Regions from separate parts of the Mesorhizobium sp. WSM4847 genome, predicted to be linked through region 3. Evidence: predicted binding sites of a transcription regulator. Region 3 holds the regulator's gene; each other region holds the start of a gene.

Region 1 (3,272 bases), on a different contig from region 3:
GCGATCGGAAATTGTCCGCGTCATCTATCCCGGCCGCGCCGATCACCCGCAGGCGGCGATCGTCAAGAAGCAGATGTCGGGCGGCTCGACGCTGATCTGCCTCGACGTCAAGGGGGGCAAGCAGGCGGCCTTCGCCTTCCAGAACGCGCTCGATGTCGTGCTGATCTCCAACAATCTCGGTGACGCCAAGAGCCTGATCACCCATCCGGCGACGACGACACACAAGAATCTGAGCGACGAGGCGCGGGCCGAACTTGGCATCGGGCCAGGCACGCTCAGGCTGTCCGTCGGACTGGAGGACACTGACGACCTGCTCGAAGACATCGAGCAGGCCTTAGCCGCCAGATAGGGATACGCGCCGAACTGCTGCGCTCTGATCTGCAAAGCGGCGCGGTCAGGCGCCCGACGGCGACTCTTCCAATTCCGCAACGGCGCTGGTTTGGATGGTCATCGTGTTGCCGCGCCAGTCGACAGCACCGCTGAGCCAGCCGCGCACCCAGATGGCGGGAAGCATCACGTCCCGCGCAACCATCGCCGGGATCATGCGCAGCGACAGGTGCCAGCCCTTGGCCGAGGCGAGAGCGCATTCCGGCAGATAGGCGACTATCAGCACGGCGACGGCGGTAGCCGGCAGGCTGAAACCGGCGCCTGCTGCCGCAACCAGCGCCAGCACCAGCGGCGGCGCCGCTCCGATCAGGATCTCGGGCGCGAAGAACAGTGGGAATGTGACGCGACGCAGGCGTGCCCAGCGGGCCTGGCGCGACCAGATTTCGCCAAATGTGCGCAAGCCGAGCGGCTGCTCGAAGGGCGAGGCAACGAGATTGACGCGCAGTCCGAGCCCGTTGACAAGCTTGGTCGCAGCGGCATCCTCGGCAATCTCCGCAGCAAGCGCACGGATGCCGCCATTGGCGTCGAGCAATGGCTTGTTCCACAGCATGCTCTTGCCCTGGGCAAAACCGAGGCCGAGCGCCTCGCCGGTATATTGCCAGCGCGCCTGCAGCGTATTGAGGAAAGCGCATTCGACCTCCGCCCAGATCCCGTCCGGCCGCGAGCCGATCGGCGTCGAGCAGACGAGGCCGGTGTCCTGCCGCCATGCCGTCATCAGATGCTGGACATAGTCCCTCGGCATCAGGACGTTGGAATCGGCAAGGACGACCCAGTGGTGGCGCGCGGCCTCCCAGCCCTTCACGCAATTGTTGAGTTTCGGATTGCCGCTGATGCGGTCGTCGCCGACGAGCAGCCGGGCCGGCACGGCCGGAAAGCGGGCGATCGCATCGGTGATCCGCCCGACCACCGGGTCGTCGGCATGGGCGACGCAGAAGATGAGCTCATAGTGCGGCCAGTCGAGCGAGAAGGCGCGCTCGAGCGTCTCCTCGGTAAACGGCTCGACGCCGCGCGACGGCACGACGATCGACACCGGCGGCGCCTTGGCGGCTGGCGGCGTGATCCTGCCAGGCCGCTTCAGCTTCAACGAAGCGAGCAGGATGCTGGCGAGATTGACAACAAGCAGAACTATGGAAAGCAAGGCGGCTGTGACTGTCAATTCCATCAATATCTGGTCGCTCCAGAAAAAACCGGCCGCATGAAGCCGTTTTCAACAGTTCGACAGAATGCTGAGTCGCCCGGCCCTGCACACCATCCCCGGCCCTGCACACCATCATTGTCACGTGTCACTTAAATGACATTGTTGTTCGGCACCTGCGCTTAACAAATTCGGGCAACGATGGCAGACACCGAGGCGACGCACCCCGTTGACCGAACTGCGGAGAGGGTCGAATGTTCCGTCTGCATAGTGTGGAGTGATTTATGTACAGCGCCGTCACGCGCGACATTGAAGTGCAGGTCAGGCCGTTCTATCTGGAAGATCGCTCCGACCCTTCGGAGAACCGCTATGTCTGGGGCTACCAGGTGACCATCGACAACCAGTCGGATGAATTCGTGCAGCTTCTGTCGCGCTACTGGCAGATCACCGACGGCACCGGCCGAGTCGAGGAGGTGCGCGGCGCCGGCGTTGTCGGCGACCAACCTGAACTCAATCCAGGCGACAGTTATCAGTATACGTCTGGCTGCCCACTCTCGACGCCATCCGGCATCATGGTCGGCCACTACACGATGCGCAACAAGCGGGGCGAAACGTTCGACGTCGCCATCCCCGCCTTTTCGCTCGACCTGCCGGGCACGCGGCGCACCGTCAACTGAGGCTCAGTTGGGCTTCTCGCCCATTGCGAGGGGCGAGAAACCAAGCTCTGCGAAGGCACCGAGGCAGCACTGACGCCGGCTATTGAGCCGCAGCAAATTCCGCCGGGTCGAAGTCATATTGCTTCGAGCAGAATTCGCAGGCGACGTGAATGCCGCCATCCTCCGTGCTGTCCCTGATCTCGTCGGCGGAGAAGCCTCCGAGAATGCCGCGGATCTTCTCCCTGGAGCATGAGCACTGGTCGGCTACCGGCACGCCGCCGAAGACGCGCACGCCGTGCTCGTGGAACAGCCGGTAAAGCAACCGCTCGGCGCCGATCGTCGGGTCGATCAGTTCCGTCGGCTCGATGGTGCCAAGCAACGCGAGCAGTTCCTGCCAGGAATTGTCGGCCGGATCATGGATCTCCTCGCGCGGATCGCCGTCGCCACCCGGAAGGTCGGGCACGCGCATGCGTTCGGGCGATTGCGGCAGGAACTGCGCCAGGATGCCGCCGGCGCGCCATTGCTCGCGGGCACCGCCGATGCCGGGCGTCAACAGCTTGGCCACCGAAAGCCTGAGATCGGTCGGGATCTGCTCCGACTGCCGGAAATAGGTGCGCGCGGCCTCCTCGAGCGTCTCGCCGTCGAGCTGGACGATGCCCTGATAGCGCTGCGTGTGGGCGCCCTGGTCGATGGTCAGCGCCAGGACACCGCTGCCAAGCAGCGTCCGCTGCGAGGTCTCGCCGGCAGACGTCAGTGCCTCCAGCCGGTCGGCGTCGAAGCGGGCATAGGCGCGCAGCGCATGCGGCGTGGAAAAATCCGCCACCAGCATGTCGACCGGCCCGTCGGTGCGGGTCTGCAGGATGAACTTGCCTTCGAATTTGAGCGAAGTGCCGAGCAGCACCGTCAGCACGCAAGCTTCCGCCAGCAGGCGGGCGACCGGCTCGGGATAGTCATGCCGACCGAGGATCGCGTCGAGCATCGGCCCGAGCTGGACGGTACGGCCGCGCACGTCGAGCGGGCCGACCTCGAAAGGCACGACATGATCGTCGCCGGCGTAGCCGAATTCGCCGAGTTTGGGTTGATGTTCAGCCAAT
Region 2 (3,272 bases), on a different contig from region 3:
AGAAGCCGCACTTCGGCGAGGGCCTGCATTGCTTCCTCGCGCCAGTGTTGCTTTGCGATGGAATGGTGCCAGCCGCGCCAGCCGCCGGGCAGCCCGAGCTTGCCCTGCAAAACGTTTGTAAGAACCGATTGTCGGCTGACCAGTCCGTGGTGCTGGAAGACAAATCCGATCTGCCTGCGTATGCGCCGCAGCTGGGCGACGGACGGCGCCGAGCGGAAGCTCTCGCCGAGGGTGACGACCTCGCCACCGCTCGACGGTAGAAGACCAATGAGGCATTTGAGCAGGGTGGATTTTCCAGCACCGTTCGAGCCAATCAGGGCAACCCGTTCGCGCGATGCTATGGTGAGGCCGATACTGGAGAAAATGACCTTTCCGTTCGCATAGCTCTTCGCAAGATCGTGCGCCCGAATGATGGCTGTCATAGTGACCTCTTGGCCGAGACCGAACTGCGAAACAGACCGGCGGTTAGCCGCCGGCCTTGTCGCTGAAAAGGAGCGAGCCTCAGTTTACGAAGTCGGTGAGGGTCTCGATTCCGATCGTGCGGTACATCGAGCGGACATAGTCGTAGTCCGAGTCCCTGACATCAGTCAGGAAGAAACCGCCCTTGAATTTCTGATTGTCCTCGCCGGTCAGGATCGCTTTCATCAGCTCATTGCCATTCTTCGCAAAGGCATCGCGGATCTTGACGAACACGTCATCTGAAATGTCCTTGCGGGCGACAAGAATGTCGTTCGGCAGATCGCGGCCCCGTGCGATGACCGAGAAGGCAACGCCGGGGAATGCTTCCCGGACCGAGTTGAGATAGCCGAAATTCAAGCCGATAGCGGCGATGTCGCCGCGGATGAGAGCCTCAGCCGCGATGTTGCGCGATATGATTACTGGTTCGTAATCGGTGGCATATTTCAGGTTGAAATCGGCCAGCGCCTGCGCGGGGCCGAGGTGCTGGGAGGTCGAGCCGACCGAGCCGAATGCGACCTTCTTGCCCTTCAAGTCTTCGACCGAGCGGATCGGTCCATTCGCCAGCACGGCGATCTGAGCGAAATAGTCGGGGCGCTGCCAGGCGACAACAATCTTCGGCTGGCTTAATTCCTTCATGACGACGTATTCTGCAGGACCGGTCAGGACAAGATCGACCTGCCCGGAATTCATCGCCTCGACGGCGGTGGTCCGCGAACTGACCGGAAACAGCTCGACATCCAGGCCGGTCGCCTCCTCAAGAGCGGTCTGGAAAGCACCGAATTCCTGCTGAAGAGCCTCCAGTCCCTCCATGTCGGTTACCGCGAATTTCACTGGCTCCGCAAACACTGGAACGGCGGAGGCAAGCGTCAGGGCGAGTGCGGTTGCGATGCTGCGGATCATCGTTTTTCCTTTGCTGTATAGACAGGAAACTGTTACCCGCTAATCCGTATACGCAGCAGATGACGTGCTCGTGACATTTCGCCGGCGCCACCGGCAGCCTTTGCTTTTTTGAGGGATACAGTGAACTGGCACATCCAGGGTGGTCGCATCCTAACCGAACGGGGACTTGAAACCGCGGACCTGAGCGTCACCGGCGGCGCCCTGTCAGAGCTGCGAGCGGCCCATGCCTCCACAATCGATGCCGATGGTCTGCTCGTGCTTCCGGGGATCGTCGATATTCACGGCGACGGCTTCGAGCGCCAGATCATGCCGCGGCCCGGTGTCCGCTTCGACACCGCGCTGGCGCTGAAAGATACGGACCGCCAGCTTGTCGCCAATGGCGTAACCACGGCCTTTCACGGCGTCACGGTGTCGTGGGAGCCTGGACTTCGGTCGCTCGACGCTGCCAAACAGCTGATCGGCGCGGTCTGCGATCTCCGCGATAGCCTTGGCTGCGATACGCGTCTGCATCTGCGCTGGGAGACCTTCGCGCTTGATCAGATGGCGCAGGTCGTACGATGGCTCTCGCTTTGGCCACGGCCGATCATCGCCGTCAACGATCACACGACGGGGTCGGTGCTGAACGGCACGATTGCCCGCAAGATCGGTCAGATGGCGGAGCGGTCTGGCTTGAGCCGCGAGCAATACATGACGTTGCTCGGCCAGATTTGGTCCCGCCGCGCCGAGGTTGAGATCGCGATCGGGAAGCTGGCCGCAACTGCGCGGGCCAATGGCAATGTGCTTCTTGCCCATGACGAAGCGTCTCCCGAGGAACGCATGTATTTTCGCGCCCTCGGCGCAAAGGCCTCGGAATTTCCGCTAACGCTCGAAACAGCCAAGGCCGCGCGGCAAATGGGCGAGGACGTGATCCTCGGCGCGCCCAACGTCGTGCGCGGCGGCAGCCATAATGGAGCGCTAAATGCCACCGAGGCCGTCAGAGCCGGACTTTGCACGGTGCTGACCAGCGATTACCACTACCCTTCGCCTCTGCATGCGGCCTTCAGACTGTCTTCGCCAGACGCCGGCGACTTCCCCTCGATCTGGAATCTGGTTTCGGCAAACCCGGCCCGGGTGGCCGGCCTCGACGATCGCGGCTCGCTTGTTGCCGGCCGCCGGGCGGATCTGATCCTGGTCGATGCTGGCGATCCAGAGCATCCGCGTGTGGTGGCCACCATGGTCCATGGACAAATTGTCTATAGCTCCGGGCTGTCCCGCACAGACCGATGGTCTGCACAGCGGTCGCCGGTGGATAAGGTTTCATGAACTTGGACACGAAAATTTCAATACCACACGAGCGCAATGGCAATCGCCTTCTGGCCTTTGACGGGCTGGTCTTTCGGCCACGCAACGATACGCCGATCTGGCAGCAGATCTACGATCACATCTTCGATCTGATCGAGAGCGGCAGTCTTGCGCCGGGCAGCCAGCTTCCCGGAGAAACGCATCTGGCAGAGAAATTCGCGGTCACCCGCATTACGCTTCGCCGGGCGCTGCAGCAGTTACAGCATGAGGGCCACCTCACCGCCCGCAAGGGCGTCGGTATCTTCGTGCGAAACCTGCCCTCGACATTCACTGTTCGCGACGGACAGCGCTTTCTCGACAATTTCGAAGCCCACGGCCAGGAAATCGGCACCAATACGCTGCTGATCGTCCGGGAACCGGCCGAAGCGGCCGTGGTGGAACGGTTGCGTCTCGCACCTGACACCACCATTATCCGGCTGTGCCGGATCAGAACGTCGGACAAGCAGCCAGTTTACGTCAATACCAAGTTCTTTCCGGCGCATCTCTTCCCCGACTTCGAGCAGAGATACGATGTGCGTCAGTCGGTGACCGATGTTTTCCGCGCGCATGGCATCGACAACTACCGGCGGGCC
Region 3 (3,272 bases):
ATCGCGGTGATACTGCGCAGGCGCTTCGAGCGGCGCTGGTAAGGAGTAGAGGATATGAACATCATGACGGAAGCCGGCGTCGAGCAGAAACTGAGCAGCGCAACCAACGCCCCTTCGATCAAGATGAAGGGCGAAAAGGTCTCTGTTCACTACGGCGAGAAGCGAGCTCTGTTCGACGTCGATCTCGATGTCCGCGAGCATCAGGTGACGGCGTTGATCGGGCCATCGGGCTGCGGCAAGTCGACGTTCCTGCGTTGCCTGAACCGAATGAACGACACCATCGATATCGCGCGGGTGAGCGGCAAGATCACGCTCGACGGCGAGGACGTCTACGATCCGAAAATCGATGTCGTCGAGCTGCGAGCTCGCGTCGGCATGGTATTCCAGAAGCCGAATCCGTTTCCGAAGTCGATCTACGAAAACGTCGCCTACGGTCCGCGCATCCACGGCCTGGCCAGGAGCAAGGCCGAGTTGGACGGCATCGTCGAATCGAGCCTGAAGAAGGCCGGCCTGTTCAACGAGGTCAAGGATCGCCTGCTCGAGTCGGGTACCGGACTGTCCGGCGGACAGCAGCAGCGCCTGTGCATCGCGCGCGCCATCGCGGTGTCGCCGGAAGTGATCCTGATGGACGAGCCCTGTTCGGCGCTCGATCCGATCGCCACCGCCCGCGTCGAGGAACTGATCGACGAACTGCGCCAGAACTATACGATCGTCATCGTCACCCATTCGATGCAGCAGGCGGCGCGCGTGTCGCAACGCACGGCGATGTTCCATCTCGGCTATCTGGTCGAGGAGGGCGCGACCGACAAGATGTTCACCAACCCCGACGACAAGCGCACCCAGGACTACATCACCGGCCGGTTCGGCTGAGCGGTCCGGCGAATTTCGAACACGAGGACAGCACCATGGGTGAACACACCGTCGCATCTTTCGACGAGGAACTGGAGCACATCGACCGGCTGATCCGCGACATGGACGAGCTCGCCGCCGCAATGGTCGCGGCCTCGATCCGCGCGTTGCTTGCGTCGGACAATGCGATGGCGCAGCGCGTCGTCTCGGACGACGCCATCATGGATGCGAGGCAGCGCGAACTCGATGACAGCGCCATCACGCTGATCGCCAAGCGGCAGCCGATGGCGCAGGATCTGCGCGCCGTGGTTGGCGCAATCCGCATGGCGGGCGATCTCGAGCGCATCGGCGATCTGGCCAAGAACATAGCCAAGCGGGTCAGCGCAGTCGGGCAGAGCGCGACGCCGCGTAATCTGTCGCACGGTATCGACGCGATGGCGGACCTCGTTCTTGTGCAGCTGCGCGGCGTGGTCGAGCACTATGTGTCGCGCGATGCCGGCGCGTTGAAGGAACTGCGCGCCGACGACCAGAAGATCGACGTGAAATACACGGCGGTTTTTCGCGAGCTCCTGACCTACATGATGGAGGATCCGCGCAACATCACCGCCTGCACGCACCTTCTGTTCTGCGCCAAGAATCTCGAGCGTATCGGCGATCACGTCACCAACATCGCCGAAAACGCCTACTTTGTCGTGACCGGGCAGCAATTGCCGGCGGATCGCCCGAAGCTCGACGAAACGACGATGTCGGCGCCGGCGACATGACAGGAGTGACCGGCCGATGATCGCGCCGCGCATCATGGTGGTGGAGGATGAAGAGCCGCTGGGCGTCCTCCTCCGTTATAATCTGGAATCCGAAGGCTATCAGGTCGAGGTGGTGACGCGCGGCGACGAGGCCGAAATCCGGCTGCAGGAAAACGTGCCCGATCTTTTGGTGCTCGACTGGATGGTGCCGGCGGTTTCCGGCATCGAGCTTTGCCGGCGGCTTCGGGTGCGCCCCGAAACCGAGCGGCTGCCGATCATCATGCTGACCGCGCGCGGCGAGGAGAGCGACCGGGTGCGCGGCCTTTCGACCGGAGCCGACGACTATCTGGTCAAGCCGTTCTCGACACCGGAATTCATGGCCAGGGTCAAGGCGTTGCTGCGCCGCGCCAAGCCGGAAGTGTTGTCCAGCGTGCTCAAGGTCGGCGACATCATGCTCGATCGTGAATCGCACCGGGTCTATCGCAAGAAGAGCGAGATCCGGCTCGGGCCGACCGAATTCCGGCTGCTCGAATTCATGATGCGCCACCCGGGCCGGGTCTTCTCGCGCAGCCAGTTGCTCGACAATGTCTGGGGCGAGACGATCTACATCGACGAGCGCACGGTGGACGTCCATGTCGGCCGGTTGCGCAAGGCGGTCAACAATGGTCGCATGCCCGATGTCATCCGCACCATCCGCGGCGCGGGCTATGCGATCAGGGAAGACTAGGGGATGTGCTGATATTCAGGTGATGCCGGCCTGCGAACGGCTGATACCTGCGCTTCCGGTGCTCATCTCATCCAAGAGTACGCTCCGCTCCGGTTCTCGGAACCCGCCATTCTCGACTCGGCCTGACCTGAACCTCAACACACCCCAAGTCGCGACCCGGGAATCCTTCAAGCCACGTTCTTTCCGACCGAGCCGGCTCGTGCCTGGATGCTCGGCGCGAAAATCTCCTGGTCGACGAAGCTTAGCGCCCGCATGGCGCAACCTTCGCGGATCAGCGGCAGCTCGTTCGGCTCGGTGTCGAAGGAAATCAAACCCGAATGCTGGCCGCCGGCGGTCTGGGCGATGGCCTCGCGCAGGGCCGGCTCGATCAGGTCGAAGGCGGCAGCGCTGGCGCCGACCATGGCCACCGGCGCCGGATCGATCAGCGCAAACAGGCTGCCGAGCCCGAAGCCGAGCGCCTCGCCGGCCTTGCGGTAGGCTTCGCGCTCCGGTCCGTCCGTCTCGCGCGCCCGGGCCGCCAGTGCCCGCATCTCGGCGTCGCTGACATCGGCGACCGGCTCGGCGTTCTCGCTCAACAGCCTTGCGTTGCGCCAGATGGCGTAGTTGCCGGCATAAGCCTCGACGCAGCCGCGCCGCCCGCAGCGGCAAAGCGCGCCGCCCGGCCGATGGATCATGTGGCCGAATTCGCCGCCTGAGGAGTGGGTGCCGGTGAACAGCTCGCCCTTCAGCACCAGCCCCATACCGATGCCGTGCGAGAGCAGGATGGCGATGAAATCGTCGCGGTAGCGATCCGGGTGGCGCCAGCGCAGCGCCACGGCCATCATGTTGCAGTCGTTCTCCATGATGGCCGGGATGCCGAACTCGCGTTCCAGAATGTCGGCGAAGGCGATGTTCGTCTGCGGCGTGATCGGTGACCACAACATGGCGCGCGCATGGGAATCGGTGATGCCCTG

Evidence for each region. The regulator PhoB, encoded in region 3, activates phosphate uptake and scavenging genes when phosphate is short. The targets are predictions, from matches to a motif close to TGTCATNNANCTGTCAT.
Region 1: a site for PhoB is predicted at 1,668-1,684, ahead of AC0L28_RS22070 (ceramide glucosyltransferase). Genes of this name have one in related genera too.
Region 2: a site for PhoB is predicted at 1,419-1,435, ahead of AC0L28_RS02140 (alpha-D-ribose 1-methylphosphonate 5-triphosphate diphosphatase). Genes of this name have one in related genera too.

Annotation. Positions count from the first base shown of each region.
Region 1 is NZ_JBVVPY010000015.1:159,038-162,309, reverse strand. It holds gene AC0L28_RS22075 (O-succinylhomoserine sulfhydrylase) at 1-349, shown strand, start outside; gene AC0L28_RS22070 (ceramide glucosyltransferase) at 395-1,549, opposite strand; gene apaG (Co2+/Mg2+ efflux protein ApaG) at 1,807-2,199, shown strand; gene AC0L28_RS22060 (Hsp33 family molecular chaperone) at 2,279-3,272, opposite strand, start outside.
Region 2 is NZ_JBVVPY010000001.1:460,913-464,184, reverse strand. It holds gene AC0L28_RS02150 (phosphonate ABC transporter ATP-binding protein) at 1-422, opposite strand, end outside; gene AC0L28_RS02145 (PhnD/SsuA/transferrin family substrate-binding protein) at 502-1,359, opposite strand; gene AC0L28_RS02140 (alpha-D-ribose 1-methylphosphonate 5-triphosphate diphosphatase) at 1,480-2,661, shown strand; gene phnF (phosphonate metabolism transcriptional regulator PhnF) at 2,658-3,272, shown strand, end outside.
Region 3 is NZ_JBVVPY010000013.1:69,757-73,028, forward strand. It holds gene pstA (phosphate ABC transporter permease PstA) at 1-42, shown strand, start outside; gene pstB (phosphate ABC transporter ATP-binding protein PstB) at 55-870, shown strand; gene phoU (phosphate signaling complex protein PhoU) at 906-1,613, shown strand; gene phoB (phosphate regulon transcriptional regulator PhoB) at 1,630-2,319, shown strand; gene AC0L28_RS19710 (ROK family protein) at 2,487-3,272, opposite strand, start outside.